DNA from 2 places in the Gordonia sp. CNJ-863 genome. Region 2 is predicted to be linked to the other one. Evidence: riboswitches for the same ligand, from Rfam matches in the RefSeq annotation. Region 2 holds a riboswitch; the other holds the start of a gene.
The links. A riboswitch is a leader RNA that binds a small molecule or an ion and turns the genes downstream of it on or off. The one in region 2 is predicted to bind thiamine pyrophosphate.
Positions count from the first base shown of each region.

Region 1: it holds a riboswitch for thiamine pyrophosphate, as region 2 does, so the genes downstream of both, thiO (glycine oxidase ThiO) here and thiC (phosphomethylpyrimidine synthase ThiC) in region 2, are expected to answer to the same signal.

Region 1 is NZ_MKKG01000044.1:288,205-297,960, forward strand. It holds gene BJF87_RS19635 (hypothetical protein) at 1-1,184, opposite strand, end outside; gene BJF87_RS19640 (NUDIX hydrolase) at 1,460-1,942, shown strand; gene BJF87_RS19645 (hypothetical protein) at 1,939-2,307, opposite strand; gene thiE (thiamine phosphate synthase) at 2,658-3,329, opposite strand; TPP riboswitch at 3,377-3,486, shown strand; gene thiO (glycine oxidase ThiO) at 3,480-4,544, shown strand; gene thiS (sulfur carrier protein ThiS) at 4,541-4,741, shown strand; gene BJF87_RS19665 (thiazole synthase) at 4,734-5,555, shown strand; gene BJF87_RS19670 (ABC transporter ATP-binding protein) at 5,687-6,655, shown strand; gene BJF87_RS19675 (ABC transporter permease) at 6,652-7,410, shown strand; gene BJF87_RS19680 (LuxR C-terminal-related transcriptional regulator) at 7,540-9,756, shown strand, end outside.
Region 2 is NZ_MKKG01000033.1:274,509-284,264, forward strand. It holds gene thiD (bifunctional hydroxymethylpyrimidine kinase/phosphomethylpyrimidine kinase) at 1-155, opposite strand, end outside; gene thiC (phosphomethylpyrimidine synthase ThiC) at 152-1,843, opposite strand; TPP riboswitch at 1,835-1,949, opposite strand; gene BJF87_RS17140 (GNAT family N-acetyltransferase) at 2,144-2,491, shown strand; partial or broken gene BJF87_RS17145 (aldehyde dehydrogenase family protein) at 2,673-4,141, shown strand; gene BJF87_RS17150 (PucR family transcriptional regulator) at 4,170-5,711, opposite strand; gene BJF87_RS17155 ((2,3-dihydroxybenzoyl)adenylate synthase) at 5,797-7,461, opposite strand; gene BJF87_RS17160 (salicylate synthase) at 7,611-8,981, shown strand; gene BJF87_RS17165 (acyl carrier protein) at 9,029-9,277, shown strand; gene BJF87_RS17170 (acyl-CoA dehydrogenase family protein) at 9,307-9,756, shown strand, end outside.

The DNA of each region.
Region 1 (9,756 bases), on a different contig from region 2:
CGGACGCCGGCATCGGTGCGTCTCCACTCCGCCAGCGCCGAGCTCACCGTGTCGAGCTGCTCCGCCGACACCGATCCGGTCTCCTTGGATGTGCGGACGTCGTCGACGATGCCGCCGATCTTGGCGGTCGTCGCGGCGAAGGTGCGTTCCAGCCCACCCTGATCGCCGCGGCGGATGAGGGACAGGGTCTCGGCCGATCGCGCCTGCTGGGTCAGGATGCGCGCGGCGGTGAGTTCGCGGAGCGGGTCGGCGCCGTCGGTCCGGGCGTTGCTGGTCGCGGCGACCGACATCAGGCCGGACGCGAGCAGCCACACCGTCCCCAGGAAGAGCGCGCCGATCGCGGCGACCAGTCCGATGTTGAATCGGCGGCGGGTCCTGCGTGCCAGGTAGCGGGACGTCAGCACCATGGCCGTGAGCAGCAGCAGCAGGGGGATGTAGACCGTCCACGGCGGGCGGGTCAGCGAATGCTGCGGATCGGCGATCGCCATCGAACGTCGCTCGTAGAGGCGCTGGGCGGCCGGCAGGATCTTGTCCTGCATCAACGACGACGCCTGGCCCAGGTACGCCGACCCGACTGGATTGCCCAACCGGTTGTTGGTACGGGCCGTCTCGATGAGCCCGCTGTAGACCGGGATCGACGTCGACAGGGTGTCGAGGTCCGACGACAGGGCCCGCTCGGTGGCGTCCTCCGTCATCCCCGGTCCCGGTTCGCTCGAGGTTCCGGTCGCGAGAATCAACGACGACGCTGCCGTCGCCAGCGCGTCGGAGTAGCGTTGCCGCAGCTCCGGCGTCTCCAGGCCGCCCGAGATGAACGCGGCGTTCGCGGACGCGTCGGCGATCGACAGGGAGCTGTAGAGAACCTGCGCGGCCTCGGCGAGCGGTTCGGTGCGATCGATCAGGCGCTGCAGGGTCTGGGTGCGGTCTTCGAGCACGGTCGAGGCGTACAGGCCGGTGGTCACGCAGCCGAGGAAGAGGATGACGCAGATGATGATCAGCTTGCCCGGCGTGGTGACCGAGTAATGCCGCAGCGTTTGGAACGGTGACTGCGCACGCTCGCGGGCCGTGGCGACGAGCTCTCGACGATCGGCGAGGACCTGGCGGATCGGCGGCGACGACTGGGCGGGACGGATCATGCGACCGCCACGGGTGAGTGCCGTCCGCACGGAGGACGCATCGCCGGTCACCTAGCTGATCCCCTTCTCGAACGCTGGATCGTCTCCGGTGTGGCCGCTCGGTCGCCGGTCCCCGTTCCGGCTCCCGCGACCTATAAGAAGAAATGACTCATCGGGGTCATCGCTCACCGGGTCGTGCGTGTTTCAGCCTATGCCATCGGGGAGGGTTCCTCCGGGCATCGCCGTCGCCACGCCGACGGGTTCGTGATCGCCCTGGCAGGTCGCGCGTGTCTCACTTACGGTGGAGGAAATCCGGCGATCGGCTCGTCGGGCGGCAAGGAGGCGTGGTGCGCGGAGACGGCGACGGCTGGCTGATCGATCCCGACGGTTCACGGTATTGGGGTGTTCACGGCGCGGCGGGTCTGCTGCTCCGGGCGCCGCTGACCGACGGCGCGACCGGCGTTCTGCTCCAGCATCGCGCCGCGTGGTCGCACCAGGGCGGCACCTGGGCCCTGCCCGGCGGTGCGCGCGACTCCCACGAGGGCGCCATCGACACCGCGATGCGGGAAGCCGAGGAGGAAGCCGGCATCGACAGCGCCGACCTTCGTGTCGTCGCCGCCGTCGTCACCCACGAGTCACCGGGCGGCTGGACCTACACGACGGTCATCGCCGAGACCGATGCGCCGGTCCGCACGGTCGCCAACTTCGAGTCGACGGAACTGCGCTGGGTCGAAGAACAGCACGTCGATCAGCTCCCGCTGCATCCGGCGTTCGGCCGGGCCTGGCCCACCCTGCGCGAGCGGATCGCCGCACTCGACCCGCAGGGTTAGGGGCTGAGCAGCCGGTTGGCGCCGGAGATCAGCGCGGCGATGTTCGCCTCGTCCCCGGTCCTGCCCTCGCCGAAGGCCCACGCCTGCCGACCGTTGTTCTCACACAGCAGGAACGTGGCGATCGCCCCGTCGACCTCGCGCTGGTGCAGCCGCAGGATCTGAACGGGTGCGCCGAGGTCGTACAGGATCGACGTCATCGCGCCGAGCGGTCCGGCGGCGACAGCGCTGCACGACATGAGGCGATCGGCGATCGCGATGGTCGCGCGGCATTCGACGAGGTCCTGCCGCGCCGGTGCGACCGACCACGATCCGAGCCGGATGGCTCCGTTGCCCGCGTACTCGTCGGTGAAGTGTTGCCAGCTCATCCCGATGGCCTCCTCGCGCATACCCGCGGGCAGCGGACGGCCGAAGTGTTCGGTGATGGGATCTCCCGACGGCGCGGTCGTGTGCCCGTGTCGTGAGAAGGATGGGTGAGGCAGATGAAGAAGGTGCATCTCGAAAGCCGATTTCGGTCGAAGAACGGATGACCGACAAGAGCGTGCAACCGACCCGCAGCGGGGGGTCGGTCAGAATCAGACCCCGCTGCGGCGGGTTACGAGCGCGCTCTTGATGCACATCATGATCGGTCCAGGCTAGACCGCGGTGTCCGGATCAGGCAAACGGATTCCGCCTCGGCAGTCCACTCTGACAACCGACCCTGAGGACCACCCCTGGGCTACCACCGGCCGAGGAGGTCGGCGGCCGCGGCAGCGGGATCGGTGGCGGCGGTGATCGCCCGCACCACGACGATCCGGCGGGCACCTGCGGCGGTCACCTCCGGCACCCGCGGGGCGTCGATGCCGCCGATGGCGAACCACGGCTTGCCGGGCGCGGCGCCGGCGGTCGTCGTCACCAGGTCGAGGCCGGCAGCACTGCGACCAGGCTTGGTGGGCGTGGTCCAGCACGGGCCGACGCAGAAGTAGTCGACGTCGGGGTCGGCGGTTGCGGCCGCGGCCTGCTCGCGGTCGTGGGTGGACGCCCCGATGATCGTGTCGGGGCCGACGATCCGGCGCGCCACCTCCGGCGGCAGGTCGCCCTGTCCGACGTGGAGGACGTCGGCGCCCGAGAGAGCGGCGATGTCCGCGCGGTCGTTGACCGCCAGCAACGCGCCATGGGCGTCGACGACGCCCCGCAGCGCGGCGAGGATCTCGAGCTCCTCACGGGCCTCGAGCGTGCCGAACTTCTTCTCGCCCGCCGACCCCTTGTCGCGTAGCTGCACGATGTCGACGCCGCCGGCGAGGGCGGAGCCGACGAAGTCGAGCAGGTCGCCGCGCTCGCGTCGCGCGTCGGTGCACAGATAGAGCCGGGCGGAATCAAGGCGGCGGCGCGATTCGGAAGCAGTCGTCACGGCGACCAGGCTAGCCCTGCGTCGACCGGCCGGGCGTAGGGTGGACCGCGAGAACACACGGGAGCCCGGGCAGGCGGGCTGAGAGTGCGGACCCCTCCGCAGACCGTCGAACCTGATCCGGGTCATTCCGGCGAAGGAAGGTGATCTGGCTTGAGCAACACCCCAGCACGACTCGACCGTGCGCTCACCGTCGTCGGCGGTGGCGTGATCGGTCTGACCTGTGCGCTCGCCGCCGCCGACGCCGGCTGGCAGGTGTTCGTCGTCGACGCCGGTCACGACGAGCGGGCCTCATGGGTTGCGGGCGGGATGCTCGGCTCGCTGGGCGAGGGACATCCGGGGGAGGAGGCCGCGCTCGCGCTGTCGGTCGAATCGGTGCGGCGCTGGCCGACGCTGGTGAAGCGGCTCGACGACCCCGCGATCGTGACGGCCACCGACTCCCTGTTCGTCGCCGGTTCGGCAGCCGACGCCGAGTACCTGCGCCATCTCGCCGATTTCGTCTGGGCCAATCAGCCGCGCACCGACGCCACGCTCAGCACGGTGACGGGTCGTGAGATCCGTTCCCTGGAGCCGTCGTTGAGTTCGCGGCTCGTCGGCGGCTACCGGGCGGTCGGGGAGTGGTCGATCGACAACCGACGGCTGCTGGCGACCCTGCGCAGCGCCGGGGCCGCGGTCGGGGTGCGGTTCATGGATGCACGGGTGGAGAGCATCGCCGACGTCCGCGAACAGGCCGGCCCGCGAGATCAGATCCTCCTCGCCGCCGGACTCGCCACGGCGGCACTGCTTCCCGAGGTGCCCCTCCACGCGGCCAAGGGGGAGATCCTCCGCTTGCGTCGGACACGGTGGTCGGTTCCGCCGCCCGGGCACGTGGTCCGGGCCCGGCTCCACGGCCGGGCGGTCTACCTGGTCCCGCGCGAGGACGGGATCGTGGTCGGCGCAACGCAATACGAGGCCGGTGACTTCGGCGACCGCACTCCGCAGGCAGGTGGCGTCGCCGATCTGCTCGCCGACGCGATCGAGGTCATGCCGGGACTGCGCACCTACGAACTGACCGAGGCGGGCGCCGGACTACGGCCGTGCACCGCCGACGGACTGCCGATCGTGGAGCGGATCGACGACCGTACAGTGGTCGCGACCGGCCACGGCCGCAACGGCATCGTTCTCGCACCGGGCACGGCGGACAGGGTGCTCGGGATTCTGGAAGGAGCATCCGCGTGACCATCACCGTGAACGGAGAGAACCTCGACGTGGGCGACGACGAGTCGGTGAAGGATGTCGTCACCCGCCTCGGACTGCCTTACCGCGGGATCGCGGTGGCCGTCGACGGCGCAGTCGTACCGCGAGGACGATGGTCGGAACACACGATGACCTCGGGAGCCGTAGTGGAGATCGTGACGGCGGTGCAAGGTGGCTGAGTCCGGCATCATCGACGGCGCAGACGTTTCCGAGGCGGACCCGCTTCGGATCGCCGGCCGCGAGTTCTCCTCCCGCCTCATCACCGGAACCGGTGGCGCGACGAATCTCGCGTCCCTCGAGCGTGCACTCGTCGCGTCGGGTACCGAACTCACGACCGTCGCCGTGCGTCGCGTCGACGCCGCGTCGGGGACGGGGGTGTTCGACCTGCTGCGCCGCCTGGACATCGCGGTCCTGCCCAACACCGCCGGATGCCACACCACCGCCGAGGCGGTGCTCACCGCGCAGTTGGCCCGCGAGGCGTTCGAGACGAACTGGGTGAAGCTCGAGGTGGTGGCCGACGAACGCACCCTGATGCCGGATGCCGTCGAACTCGTCGACGCCGCAGCCGCATTGGTGGCGGACGGATTCGTCGTGCTCGCCTACACCAACGACGACCCGGTCCTCGCTGCGCGACTCGCCGACCTCGGCGTCGCCGCGGTCATGCCACTCGGCTCACCGATCGGGACCGGACTCGGAATCCTCAACCCGCACAACATCGAGATGATCATCGACCACTGTTCCACGGCCTTCGACGATCCCCTCCCGGTGATCCTCGACGCCGGTATCGGCACCGCCAGCGACGCCGCTTGTGCGATGGAACTCGGTTGCGACGGAGTGCTTCTCGCGACCGCCGTCACCCGTGCGGAGAATCCGGAGCGAATGGCGACCGCGATGCGGCATGCGGTGATCGCCGGACGACTCGCCGCACGGGCGGGTCGCATCCCGAAACGGTTCTGGGCGCGGGCATCGTCGCCGACGCCGGAGAAGGGCTGATCCCACGCAACTGCCTGCTGCCCGACCCGCCCTTTGCTGCCTGAGGTGCGGGGAGCGCAAGCGACGAGCCTCGAGGGCCCGGTGTGTCGCAACCACCCGGCGCACCCCCGGTCGGCGGCTATGGTCGACTCGTGTTGCGGGTAACGAATCTGACGAAGGACTTCGGGAGTCAGCGCGCCGTCGACAACCTCACCTTCGAGGTGGGGCCGGGGCGGGTCACCGGCTTCCTGGGGCCCAACGGTGCTGGTAAGTCGACGACGATGCGCATGATGCTCGGACTCGACCGTCCGACGTCGGGGACCGCGACCATCGACGACGTGCCGTACCGCGATCTCGACCATCCGCTGCGCCAGGTCGGTGCGCTGCTCGACGCACACTGGGTCCACCCCAATCGGAGTGCGCGTTCGCATCTGCGTTGGCTCGCCGCGAGCAATCGGATTCCGAAGTCCCGGGTGGACGAGGTGCTCGAGATCGTCGGCCTGGCGTCGGTGGCCCGGAAGCGTGCCGGTGGGTTCTCGCTCGGTATGTCGCAGCGGCTCGGACTCGCGGGTGCGCTGCTCGGCGACCCGCACACCCTGTTGTTCGACGAACCGGTCAACGGGCTCGATCCCGAGGGCATCGTGTGGATTCGGGGCTTCATGCGGCAGTTGGCCGCCGAAGGCCGCACCGTACTCGTCTCCAGCCATCTGCTGACCGAGATGTCGCTGACGGCAGACCATCTCGTCGTCATCGGTCGTGGGCGTCTCATCGCCGACTGCTCGGTCGGTGAGTTCACCGGCCGGGCCCGGCAATCGGTGCGGGTGCGCGGACCCGAACTCGAGAAGCTGCACACCGCACTGGCGAAGGCCGGCCTCGCGCCGGCGCCCGGTGCACCCGACGCCCACGGGCGGCCGGTGATGCGGGTACCCGACACGACGACCGACCGCGTCGGGGACATCGCCGCCGCGGCCGGCGTGACGCTGCACGAGCTCGCCGCCGAATCGGCCTCGCTGGAGGAGGTGTTCATGTCGATGACCGCCCACGCCGTCGACTATCACGGTGGCGACGGCTTCCGGTCCGTCGAATCCGGTCCGGGCACCCCGGAAGGGAGCCGGCGATGATCGGCCAGGCGCTCGCGGCGGTTGACGCCGAACGCATCAAGCTGTCGAGCACCCGTGCCCCGTACTGGTGCCTCGCGATGGTGGTCCTGTTCGGCATCGGCGTTGCGGTCCTGCTCGGTTGGCTGCTGTCGGGCGGTTACGCCGACTCGGCGTCGGTAGACACCCGGACCATCGACTACCTGGTCGGCGTCAACCAGTTCGGGGCCGCGGTCTTCGCGATCATGGCCGTCCTGGGCGTGACCACCGAATACCGGTTCGGCACCATCCGGCCGACCTTCGCCGCAGTACCCCGACGGCCCCTCGTGATCCTCGCGAAGACCGTCGTGTTCGGTGGACTCACCTTCGTGGTGGCCGCGATCGTGGGGCTCCTCGGTGTCGTTCTGGGGCAGGCGCTCACCGGTAACGGCATCGCGCTCGGTGGTCCGGACACGATACGACAGCTCTGGGGCACGCCGGTTTTCGCGATGCTGTGCGCACTGATCGGGCTCTCGGTGGGTGCTCTCGTACGGCATTCCGCCGGAGCGGTGGCGATCGTGCTGGGATGGATGTTCGCGCTCGAACGCATCCTGTCGGTGCTCCCGCGTATCGGCGAGAACATCACGCCGTTCCTGCCGTTCCTCAACGGCTGGAACTTCTTGTCCGGCGGCGACCCCACCTTCCACTGGAACGCCTACGGCTCTTTGGCGTACTTCGCGGTGGTCACCGCGATCCTCTTGACGATCGCAATTGTCGTGACCAGTGCCCGGGATGCGTAGTTTGCGGATCTGCTCATACGTCCTGTGACCCGGAACGCCGCCGAGAGAGGTGCGATTCGGCGGCCGAATGACGATTGACGATCCTTCGCGCAGCCCGCCGAAGGCCGCCGCGGACTAAAATTCAGTGGCATGTCCACAAATTGGCCGATGGTCGAGCGTGAGCGTGAGTTCCGCACGATCCTCGCCGCACTCAGTGGAAAGACGAACGGATGCGGGGTCGTGCTCACCGGCGATTCGGGGGTGGGCAAGACGACCCTCGCCCGGCATGTCACCGCCGAACTGCCGACCGGCGTGCGCTGGGTGGCCGGGACCGAGTCGGCACGATCGATTCCGTTGGGGGTCTTCGCCCACCTGGTCGGTCCGGCGACGTCGAGCGATCCGGTCACTTATCTGGCGGCCGCCCGGGAATCTCTGCTCGCCGACGGTGATGTCGTCATCGGAGTCGACGACGCGCATCTGCTCGACGAGTTGTCGGCCACCCTGCTGCATCAGCTCGCGATCGACCGTGCGGTGCACATCGTGGCGACCGTCCGGAGCGGGGAGGCGGTGCCGGACGCCGTCACCTCCCTGTGGAAGGACAATCACCTCACCCGGATCACGCTGTCGCCGTTCACCAAAGAGCAGAGCGTCGAGCTGATCGAATCCGTCCTCGGTGGGCAGCTCGAAGAGCATTCGGCCTCCCTGATGTGGGAGGCATCGGGTGGAAACGCCCTGTTCCTGCGGCATCTCGTGGACGGCGCCCGCCAAGCGAACACCTTGCGACAGGTCAACGGGGTCTGGCAGTTGCGCGGCCGCGCGGCCATCACCTCCGAACTCGCATCGCTGCTCGAGGGGCGGATCGAACAACTCGATGCGTCGGTCCTCAGCGCGCTCAAGTACCTGAGCCTGTGTGAACCGCTCGACATCGACGTGCTCGCCGAACTCGCCGGCGAGGAGGCCGTGGAGGAGGCCGAGATCGCCGGCCTCGTCCGCATCACGCGCGACGGCCGCCGGTTGAATGTCGCCTTCCACCACCCGCTGTTCGGCGAGGTGATCCGCCGCAGACTCGGGATGGTGTCGTCCCGCCGACTCCGCGGCAACCTCGTCGAGGCGCTGCGATCCCGCCCCACCGACACGCCCGCCGAGCGGATCAGGCTCGCCGACCTCGCGATCGAGAGCGACGTCGAGATCGATCTGTCGCTCGTTCGCACCGCGGCGAGCGACGCCCTCAAACTCGCGCAGACCTCACTCGGTGAACGGTTCGCGCGGGCGGCCCTCGACGAGGGCGCCGGGGTCGACGTCGCCGAACTGCTCGCACGCGCCCGGATGTGGCAGGGCCATCCCGACGAGGCCGAGGAGATCCTGTCGCGGTTCTCCCCGGACGATCTGGACGAGGCGCAACTCCTGCTCTGGGGGAATCTGCGGATCGGCAACGCGTTCTGGGCCCTGGGCGACGCCGACCGTGCCGGTGAGATCCTGCAGATGCTGCGCAAGCGGGACATGCAGCCCGCGCTCGTGCCCATCGTCACCGGCATCGCCTCGGCCTGCGCGCTGTTCGAGAACCGGATCGGTGAGGCGATCGCGTTGTCGGACAGTGTCTTCGCCGAGAAGCGCAAACTTCCGTGGGCGATCGAGTGGGCCGTGTTCGGTGGTTCTCTCGCGCGAGCAGTCGCAGGCCGCGGGAACGAGGTGGAGGCCCTGGCCGCGCACTCGCGTGAGGTGGAGGTCGACGGACTCCTCCGGTTCCCGACGGGTTTCGGCGAGATCCTCGCCCTCACGCTGACCGGCCGGCTCGACGACGCGGACACTGCCGCCGGGCGCTTCCTGACGGCCGCCCAGACCGCGCAGTACCTGGGTTGGGCCATGTCGGAGATTCTCGTTGCCGCCGTGGAACTCTCGCGCGGCGCATGCGTCTCGGTGACCCGGCGGATGGAGCAGACCCTCGCCACCCTCGACAGCGGTGAGTTCTCGGAGTCCTGGAACTTCCCGGCCCACATCTTCTTGATCCAGGCACTGAGTGCACTCGGTCAGGTCGACCGTGCCGCCGAGGTGCTGGAGAAGGCGGGGGCCCGGTACGGCAGGCACGTCGCGATCTTCGGTCCGATGCTGGCCATTGCGCAGGCCTGGCAGTCGGCGGCCGCCGGCACCATCACGCCGGCCGTCGCGCTTCTCCGTCGAACCGCCGAAGAGACAAGGGAGACAGAACAACTTGCCATCGAGGCGGAGGCGCTGCACTCGGCGGCCAGGTTCGGTGACGCCACCGTCGCCCAGCGACTCACCGAACTCGCCGGACTCGTCGACGGCCCACTGGCACCGCTGTACGCCCGGCACGCCATCGCGCTCGCTGCCGGTGACGCCGTCGAACTC
Region 2 (9,756 bases):
GTGACCGCGACACAGCCGTGAAGGCCGAGCAGCGCGAAGGTGCGCAGGTCGGCCTGGATGCCGGCACCACCGCCGGAATCCGATCCGGCGATGGTCATCACGCGGACCGGGGTCTCTCCCGGTGCTGCGACGGGCAGCAACTCGACGTCGGTCACGCAGAACCTCCGGGACCGGTTTCGAGCGGCAGGTACACGCGGTTGCCCGCCTCGGCGAACTCGGCCGACTTCGCCGCCATCCCTTCGGCGATCTTGCGGTCGATGTCTTCGGCGGTCACCAGGTTGTTCTCCTCCGCGTAGGCGCGCACGTCGGCGGAGATCCGCATCGAGCAGAACTTGGGACCGCACATCGAGCAGAAGTGCGCGGTCTTCGCGGGCTCGGCCGGCAGGGTCTCATCGTGATACTCGCGGGCGGTGTCCGGGTCGAGGGCGAGGTTGAACTGGTCGACCCAACGGAACTCGAAGCGCGCCTTGCTCAATGCGTCATCACGTTCCTGCGCCCGCGGATGGCCCTTCGCGAGATCCGCCGAGTGGGCCGCGATCTTGTAGGTGATGACGCCGACCTTCACGTCGTCCCGGTCGGGCAGCCCGAGGTGCTCCTTGGGTGTGACGTAGCAGAGCATGGCCGTGCCCGCCTGGGCGATCATCGCCGCGCCGATGGCGGAGGTGATGTGGTCGTAGGCGGGTGCGATGTCGGTGGCGAGGGGGCCGAGCGTATAGAACGGCGCCTCCTCGCAGAGTTCTTCTTCGAGACGCACGTTCTCGACGATCTTGTGCATCGGGATGTGTCCCGGGCCCTCGATCATCACCTGCACGCCATGGGATTTCGCGATGGAGGTCAGTTCGCCGAGGGTGCGCAGTTCGGCGAACTGGGCCTCGTCGTTGGCGTCGGCGATCGACCCCGGACGCAGTCCGTCGCCGAGGGAGAAGGTGATGTCGTAGCGGCGGAAGATCTCGCACAGTTCGTCGAAGTGCGTGTACAGGAACGATTCTTCGTGGTGCGCCAGGCACCAGGCGGCCATGATCGATCCGCCCCGCGAGACGATGCCGGTGACCCGCCGGGCGGTCAGCGGCACGTAGCGGAGAAGCACCCCGGCATGCACCGTCATGTAGTCGACACCCTGCTCGGCCTGCTCGATCACGGTGTCGCGGTAGATCTCCCACGTGAGAGCGACGGGATCGCCGTTCACCTTCTCGAGGGCCTGATAGATCGGCACGGTCCCGACGGGGACGGGGGAGTTGCGCAGAATCCACTCCCGGGTGGTGTGGATGTCGGCGCCGGTGGACAGGTCCATGATGGTGTCGGCGCCCCATCGGGTGGCCCACACCATCTTCTCGACCTCGTCCGCGATCGAACTGCGCACCGCAGAATTGCCGATGTTCGCATTGATCTTCACCGCGAACCGCTTGCCGATGATCATCGGCTCCGACTCCGGATGACGATGGTTGGCCGGGATGACGGCGCGGCCGATGGCCACCTCGGAGCGGACCAGGTCGGGGTCGACGCCCTCCCGTGCCGCGATAAACCGCATCTCATCGGTGACGATCCCCGCTCGCGCCCAGGCGAGTTGGGTGCTCGCGCCGTCGACGGGTTCCGGGCGGTGCCACGCGTCCCGGGTCGGTGGCAGGCCGCGCTCCACGTCGATCACGGCATCGGGGTCGGTGTACGGCCCGGAGGTGTCGTAGACGTCGAGGTGTTCCCCGTTCGTCAGGTGGATTCGACGCTGCGGTACACGGAGGTGATCGACGGAGAGGTAGTGCTTGGAACTTCCCTCGATCGGCCCGGTGGTCAGACCGCCGTCTGTGAATGTCGCAGTGGTGGGTGCGGTGGATACACGTGTGCCCATGATGGTTCTCCCTACGCCGGCATTACCCGGACAGGTTCGAGCGGTCGGCGACCGCCCGTCGCCATCTCAGCCCTCGGTCATCGTGAGAGCCCCCGCGTGTGTAATTGTGTTGCGTTCGCCACCCTACAACGTCGGTCAACACCTGACGATGCGCCCAGATGCTCACTGCACCGGATCACCGGGAGGTCTCGGCAGTTACGGAACCGTAAGGTAGGGTGTGACCCTAGTCACAGGGGTCCTTGCGTCGAGCCGCGACGTCCTGCCGGTGACCCGCCACAGTGATCACGTAAGGAGATGTAGGTGTTACGCAAGAACCGGCATCGGCCGCCGCAGTCGGCGCGATCCATTCTGCAGCAGATCGCTCAGGTGGTGCACAACCCCGACCGCGAGAGGTTCGAACTCTGGGTCGCGGGGGATCTCGTCGGGGTGCTCGGCTACTCGATCGAGACCGTCGACGGTCAGACCACCATCACCGTTCTGCACACGGTTCTCTACGACGAATACAGCGGTCACGGGCTCGCCACGCGTCTCACCCGGACGGTCATCCACTTCGCCCGGGAACGCAACGCGCGGCTTCGGCCGGTGTGCTCGTTCACCAAGAACTATCTCGACCATCACCCGGGGATCGTCGAGCTCGCGCCGGTGTGAGCAGGCGGCTTCCGCGCGCCCGGGGTGCTGCTTGCCGGCGTTGGCGTTCTTATACGCCAGGGTGACCCGCGGCCGAGGTTTTGTACCCTCGGGCGACGACCTTGCGTGCCGATGCGGACGTATTGTTCGGCGGTGATCCCGCCCGGTTGTCGGGCCGACTGCTGCCACGGAAGCGAGAACGATGACCGAGACGGTCGAGTCCCTGTACAACCTCATCGACGGACAATGGGTCGACGGCGAGGACGCGCCCTTTGCCAGCGACAGCCCCGGTGACCCGAACGTCGTCGTGGCCGTGGGGCGTCGGGCGAGCATCCGCCAACTGGACGCCGCGGTCACCGCGGCCGGACGCAGCCTGGCCGAGTGGTCACGCCTGTCCACGCACGAACGCGGTGGGGTACTCGTGCAGGCTGCCGGCGTCCTGGAGCGCAATGCCGAGGAATGGGGCGCGGAACTCGCCCGCGAGGAGGGCAAGACGCTCGCCGAGGGTATCGGCGAGGTGCGGCGCGCCGCGCAGATCCTCCGCTACTACGGCGCCGACGGTGACCGCGAGGCCGGCGAGGTGTACTCGTCACCGCGCAAGGGTGAGCGAATCCTGGTGACGCGCAAACCGATCGGCACCATCGGTGTCATCACCCCGTTCAACTTCCCGATCGCGATCCCGGCGTGGAAGATCGCGCCGGCCCTCGTCTACGGCAACACCGTGGTATGGAAGCCGGCCGGCACCGTCCCGCTGCTCGCGTTCCGTTTGGCGCAGGCCCTGACCGAAGCCGGGCTCCCCGCCGGCGTAGTGAATCTGACGTTCGGCGACCGTGAGATCGGCGACGCCATCGTCCATCACACCGGCATCGACGCCATCACCTTCACCGGGTCGACCGGGGTCGGACGCGGTATCGCGGCCGCCGGCGCCGCGCGCGGCGTGCCGGTGCAGGCCGAGATGGGTGGCAAGAACGCCGCGATCGTCCTCGGTGACGCCGACCTCGACCTGGCGGTCCAGCAGATCCTGTTGGGAGCGTTCCGCTCCTCGGGCCAGAAGTGTACGGCCACATCGCGACTCGTCATCACCGAGGCGGTGGCCGACGAACTCCTCGCCGCACTGAGCAAGGCTGCCGCCGACCTGGTCGTCGGTGATCCCTTGGACCCCTCCACCGAGATGGGTCCGGTGATCACGGCCCCTGCCCGCGACGCCATCAGGGCCGGCATCCTTCGCGCAGTCGAGCAGGGTGCGACCGTGCTCACCGGGGGTGACCAGCCGCCCGTGGATACCCCCGAAGACGGATACTTCGTGTCCCCGACGATCCTGGAACTACCGTCCACGGACCTCGACGTGTGGCGCGACGAGCTCTTCGGTCCGGTCCTGGCGGTGGTCCGTGTGCCCTCGGTCTCCGAGGCGTTCCGGGTGGCCGGCGACGGCGAGTACGGGTTGTCCGCTGCACTTTTCACGCAGGATCTCACCCGTGCACTGGAGGCGGTCGACGACCTCGACGTCGGTATCCTGCACGTCAATTCGGAGTCGGCGGGCGCCGATCCCCATGTACCGTTCGGCGGAGCAAGAAAAGCGGGTACGGGCCCAAAGAGCAGGGACGTTCGGCGCGCGAGTTCTTCACCCACACCACCACGGTCTACCTCCGTGGTGGCGCGCCGCGCATCTGACGGCCGTCGACACCGATACGACCGCGCGTCAATCGGTCTCGAGGACGTCGAGGAGTTCGCGCGCTTTGACCGCTATCCACAGCTCGACCCGGACCTCGGCCGAGTCGAGGTCGCGGCCGAGGAGTTGGCCGACCTTGGCCAGCCGACTCCGCATGGTGTGTCGGTGTACGCCCAATTCGCTTGCGGCGCTCTCGATGTGTGCGTCGTGCCGGAGCCAGGTCCGTAGCGCGGTGACGAGATCCACCGACGAACCGTGTGCGGCGTCGTAATCCTCGAGTGGTCCCAGGACGATTCGCGACATCGCGGACAGTTCGCCGGGTGACCGTCCACTGAACAACATCGAGAAGGTACCCGTGTCCGAGAAGTCGACGACCGTCTCCTGCGTCGGGCCGAGGTGCAGGGCGGCCCTGGCCTGGCGGAGGCTCACGGCGGTTTCGGCGATCACGGCGGTCCCGCCTCGCCCGGCCCGCAGCGTCCGTTCCAGCCGGGCGCCGAGCCGCGCGACGAATTCGACAACCCAGTCCCGTCCGCGGTCGTCGGACACGACGAGCAGCAGACCCTCCCGTATCGGCGACAAGAGGTACGGAACTGATTGCCGTGTGATCAGATCGGCCGTTTCCCGAAGAGCCGGCAACGCCGGCCCGACGTTCGTCACCGTGATCGCGACGACGCGGGTGTCCTCGTCGAAGCCGAAGTACCGCAGCAGGCCCGCGTCGAGTTCGGGACCGAGGTTCACGAGTGCTTGCGTCACGACCGTCCGGAGCCGCTGTTCGGCGTCGATCACCTTCGCCGGCTTGCCCAGTTCGATCGACAGCAAAGCCACCGCGTGGGCCACGAGGAGTCGTTCCTCCGGCCGCAACGCCGCCGGCGACGCCACCGCCAGATACCCATGCGGCTCCCGGGCGACGGACACGCTCTGCACGAGGTACGTGGTGTGTTCGTCGGCGAAGGCAGAGCCGGCCTGTCGGCGGCGTCCCGAACCGCGTGCCACTGAACGCGCATGTTCGAGTGCCCGCGCCGCGTCAGGACCGTGGACCGAGAGTGCCCCGCCCTCGGCGTCGACGAGGACGACCGAGCACGAGAGGGCACGCCCGAGCGCGGTGACCAGATGCGGTATGCCGCCGCGGAGAAGATCGCGGGCGAACTTGTCCTGCTGGTCGACGACCTGCTGCACCGCGCGCACCCGATCGGCGGTCAGATCGTCGATCACGGCGCGGGTGACCGCGATGAACGGAGTGTGCGGTGGCACTGCGAGGACGGGCAGACCCAGTGCGTCGCCGGCGGCCCGGATGCCGTCAGGGACCGCGTCGAAGGTCATGCCGGTGTCGACGGCGAGTGCCGCCGCCCGCGCCTGCACCAGGCGGGCCACGTAGTCGAACTGTTCGGAGTCGGAAGGTCCGATCGCCAGGCCCGTGGTCATCACCAGTTCACCGCCGGTGATCCAGGGAGCGGGATCGGCGAGTTCGATGGCGTGTGCCCACTCGATGACCCGGTCGGCGCCGGCGTGACCTGCCACCAGCGTCAGGCCCAGGTCGGCGTTCTGGGACAGGCGCTGCACGGTCAGCGCCACGGCGACTCACTCCTCACAGGTCAGCGGACGTTCGAGACCCGTCCGCAGGTGCGTCAAAGCATAGCGAGGGCGCCGGGTGTCGAGGTCATCCCGCTGTGGACACCAGCTGCTCTCGTAAGACCTTCTTGTCGATCTTGCCGACGGCGGTGACGGGGAGGGTCCGGACGACGCGGACCACGTCGGGCAGTTTGAACGATGCGAGGCCGCGGTCCGCGAGGAACATGCGCAGCGTGGCCAGTTCGAGCGGTTGGGCCGGCGGATGGTCATGGGAGAGCACGACCGCGGCGCAGATCTTCTCGCCCAGTGCGTCGTCGGGAAGCCCGACCACCGCGACCTGGCGTACCGATGGGTGCGCGAGCAGGTTCTCCTCGACGTCGTCGGCGGCCACGTTCTCGCCCGCCCGGACGATGGTGTCCTTGATGCGACCGGTCACGGAGAGATGCCCCGACGGCAGCCGGGTCACCTTGTCGCCCGACCGGTAGAAGCCGTCGGGGGTGAAGGACTTCTCGTTGTGCGCGTCGGCCCGGTAGTACCCGCGGATCGTGTACGGGCCGCGCACCAGCAGTTCGCCTTCTTCGCCGTCGGGAACGTCCACGCCCTCCTCGTCGACGACGCGTACCTCGTCGAACTCCGACATCGGCGAGCCCTGGACCTCGTGGACGAGGTTCCGCGGCTCGTCGGGCCGGGTGTAGCAGATGAGGCCCTCGGCCATGCCGAACACCTGCTGGACCACGTCGCCGAGCGCTTCGTCGAGGGCGACGGCGTCCGGGTGGGCGAGCTTGGCGCCGCCGACCTGCAGGAGTCGCAGCGAGCTGATGTCGGCGGGCTCCCACTCGGTCGCCGCGCACCACAGCTGTGCGAGGGCGGGGACCAGGGCGGTCACCGTCACGCGGTGACGTTCGATGAGGTCGAAGGTGTTGTCGGGGCTCGGGTTGTCGGTGAAGACGACGTGGCCGCCTACCCCGAAGACGCCGAGGATGCCCGGGCAGCACAGCGGGAAGTTGTGGGCCGCCGGCAATGCGACGAGATAGGTGTCGTCGGCGGTCAGCTTCGCGACCTCGGCCGACAGTCGTGCGTTCAGGTCGTAGTCGTCGTGCGTGCGCGCGATCAGTTTGGGCAGGCCGGTGGTGCCGCCCGAGACCAGGAAAAGGGCCGGGAGGTCGGAGTTCGGCGAGGCCGGGAGGTCGACCGATGCGGGATCCGCGTCGGGTGCGGTCGCGAACGGACCGGGATCGCCGGAGACGAACACTTGCGTGACGGCCGGGACGCGGGACTGCAGCTCGGTGGCGAGGTCCCGGAAGTCGAAGCCGCGTCGACCGTCCTCACCGATGTAGGCGACGGCCCCGGCACCGGCGGCGAGATGTGCGATCTCGGTGATCCGGTGTGCGGGCAGGGTCATGACGGGGGCGACGCGCGCGCGGAGCAGGCCGAGCAGATTCACGACGAACTCGAGCGAGTTGTTCTGCTGGAGGACGACGCGATCTCCGGGGCGGAGTCCGGCCGCGACGAATCCGGCCGCTCGACGCAGCGAGGCCTCGCGCAGTTCGGAGTACGTGAGCGTCCGCGGCCCGTCGATCGAGGCATCGGTGACGGCCGGGGCATCGGGGGTGCTCTCGGCACTGGCGTCGAAGCCGGCGAACAGTGGGAGTCCGCGGAACAGTTCGGCGTCGCGGTAGCGGGCTGCCTGGGCGTCGGCGTACGGGGTGAAACCGTCGAGCAGGTCGGTCGCGTGGTCCAGAGGCGTCGGCATGGGACCCATTCAAACACAGGCAGGGTAGGGTAACCTTACCGGTCGGTCTGGTGGTGTGATCCACGCCATCGACTCGCCAACATTTGCTTAGGCTGTCCTAAAATCCCTAGGATCACTGGTGCTGCCGCCCACGACCGGAGGACAACGACATGTCGCTGACGACCGACTCGCCGACATCGAGGCTCGATGCCGCGGACCTCGGCCTCGAGGGCGCCGCCGGCCTGAACGCTCCGACGACGCGGTTCGCCGACGCGGACGCCGCCCGGATCTCGGCGGCCTGGGCGGGTTCCGGCGAGTTCGGCGACCACGTCGTCTACGAGCGCAACGGTCGCTGGACCTTCGCTGCCGGCGTTCACGTGCGAGTGGTGGTCACACGTGGTGAGGTCATCGTCGACGACCATGGGCGCCGGTCGACCACCGCATGGCACGGTGACCCGGCCGACGCACTGGCCGCGGCGACGGAGTCGCTGTCGATCCCCGACTGGCGTCTCTACGGGTGGGTCGGTTTCGACTTCTGCGCGCCGTACCACGGCATCCTCGACCGCGTTCCCGACGACACGGTGCTCGCGCATCTGATCGTTCCCGAGTTCGAGGCCTTCGTCGACGCGGACGGGGTGGACACCGGCACCGCCGATTCCGACCGAGCTCGTCGTCTCCTCGAGATCGCCGCCACGGCAGGTGATCCCGGGGCGTCGCGCCCCGTCGACGTGCGGGTCGACACCGAGGACTACCGCGGCCGCGTTGCGGCCGCCGTCTCCGAGATCGCGGCCGGTCGCTACCAGAAGGTCATCCTCTCCCGCGCCGTGGACATCCCCTTCGCGGTCGACATCCCCGCCACCTATGCCCGCGGCCGTGCGGACAACACGCCGGCTCGCTCCTATCTGCTGTCGCTCGGCGATCTCGCGGCCGCCGGGTTCAGTCCCGAACTCGTGGTCGCGGTGCACTCCGATCGCACCGTGGTCACCGAACCCCTCGCCGGGACAAGGGCTTTCGGGGTGTCCGCCGACGACGACGCGGCCGCTCGGGCCGAACTTCTCGGCGACGCCAAAGAGGTTGCCGAACATGCGATGTCGGTGCGCGCCTGCTATGACGAGATCGCCTCGATCTCGGCCGCCGAGACGACCGCGGTCAGCACGTTCATGGAGGTGCGTGAGCGCGGCAGCGTCCAGCACCTGGCGTCGACCGTGAAGGGAACCCTCGCGGAGGGGGAATCTCCCTGGCGTGCACTCGAAGTCGTCTTCCCGTCGATCACCGCTTCGGGAGTGCCCAAGACCGCGGCCGTCGACGCCATCGACCGGCTCGAGTCCCGGCGTCGCGGGCCGTACTCCGGTGCGGTCCTCGTCGCGTCGTCGTCGGGGGAACTCGAGGCAACCCTCGCGTTGCGCACCGTCTTCTCGTCCGGGGGCGCGGCATGGTTGCGGGCGGGCGCCGGCATCGTCGCGCAGTCGACGCCGGAGCGTGAGTTCGAGGAGACCTGCGAGAAGCTGGGCAGCGTCGCCCCGTACGTCATCCCTCGCTGACCGGCCGTTACGTTCGAACCATCACCGATCCCATCAGGAGCCATCACATGTCCGACAACATCACCGAAGCGTTGCACGGCATCCTCACCGAGGACCTCGACCTCGCGCTCGGCGACGTCACCCGCGACTCGCGGCTCATCGACGACCTGGGCCTGGACTCGGTGGCGTTCGCCATCGGCGTCGTCGCGATCGAGGAGCGTCTGGGTGTGAAGCTCTCCGAACGCGAGCTCTTCGAGTCGAAGACGGTCGGCGATCTCGAGGACCTGGTCCGCGCGAAGGCCGGGACACCGGCCTGAACCGGGTGGGACGCGAGTCGGGGCGGGGGATGAGTGTGGACACCGGAGTGCAGTCGTACGCCGAACTGCTCGACGAGGCGTTCGACGAGAAGGTCGCCGCGTGGACGGCGCAGGCCGAGAGCGATCATCGATTCCCGCGGCCACTGCTCGAACACCTCGGTGAAGCAGGGGTTTTCACCCGCAAGTGGGAGGATCGCAAGTTCGCCGACCTCCACGACCACTTCGCTCTCGGCCGCCGTCTCGGCTCGCTGGGCTCGGCCGCGATCGGAGTCGGTGTCAGCCTGCACGATTCGGCCATCGCCATCCTCCGCCGTTTCGGGCGGAACGACTTCCTGGAGGATCTGGCGCAGCGGGCGATGACCACCGACGCCGTCCTGTGCATCGGCGCCTCCGAGGAACAGGGCGGCTCGGATCTGCAGAACTCGGAGACGAGGATCTTCGCCGAGGACTGCGGCTACCGGGTAGTCGGCGCCAAGAAG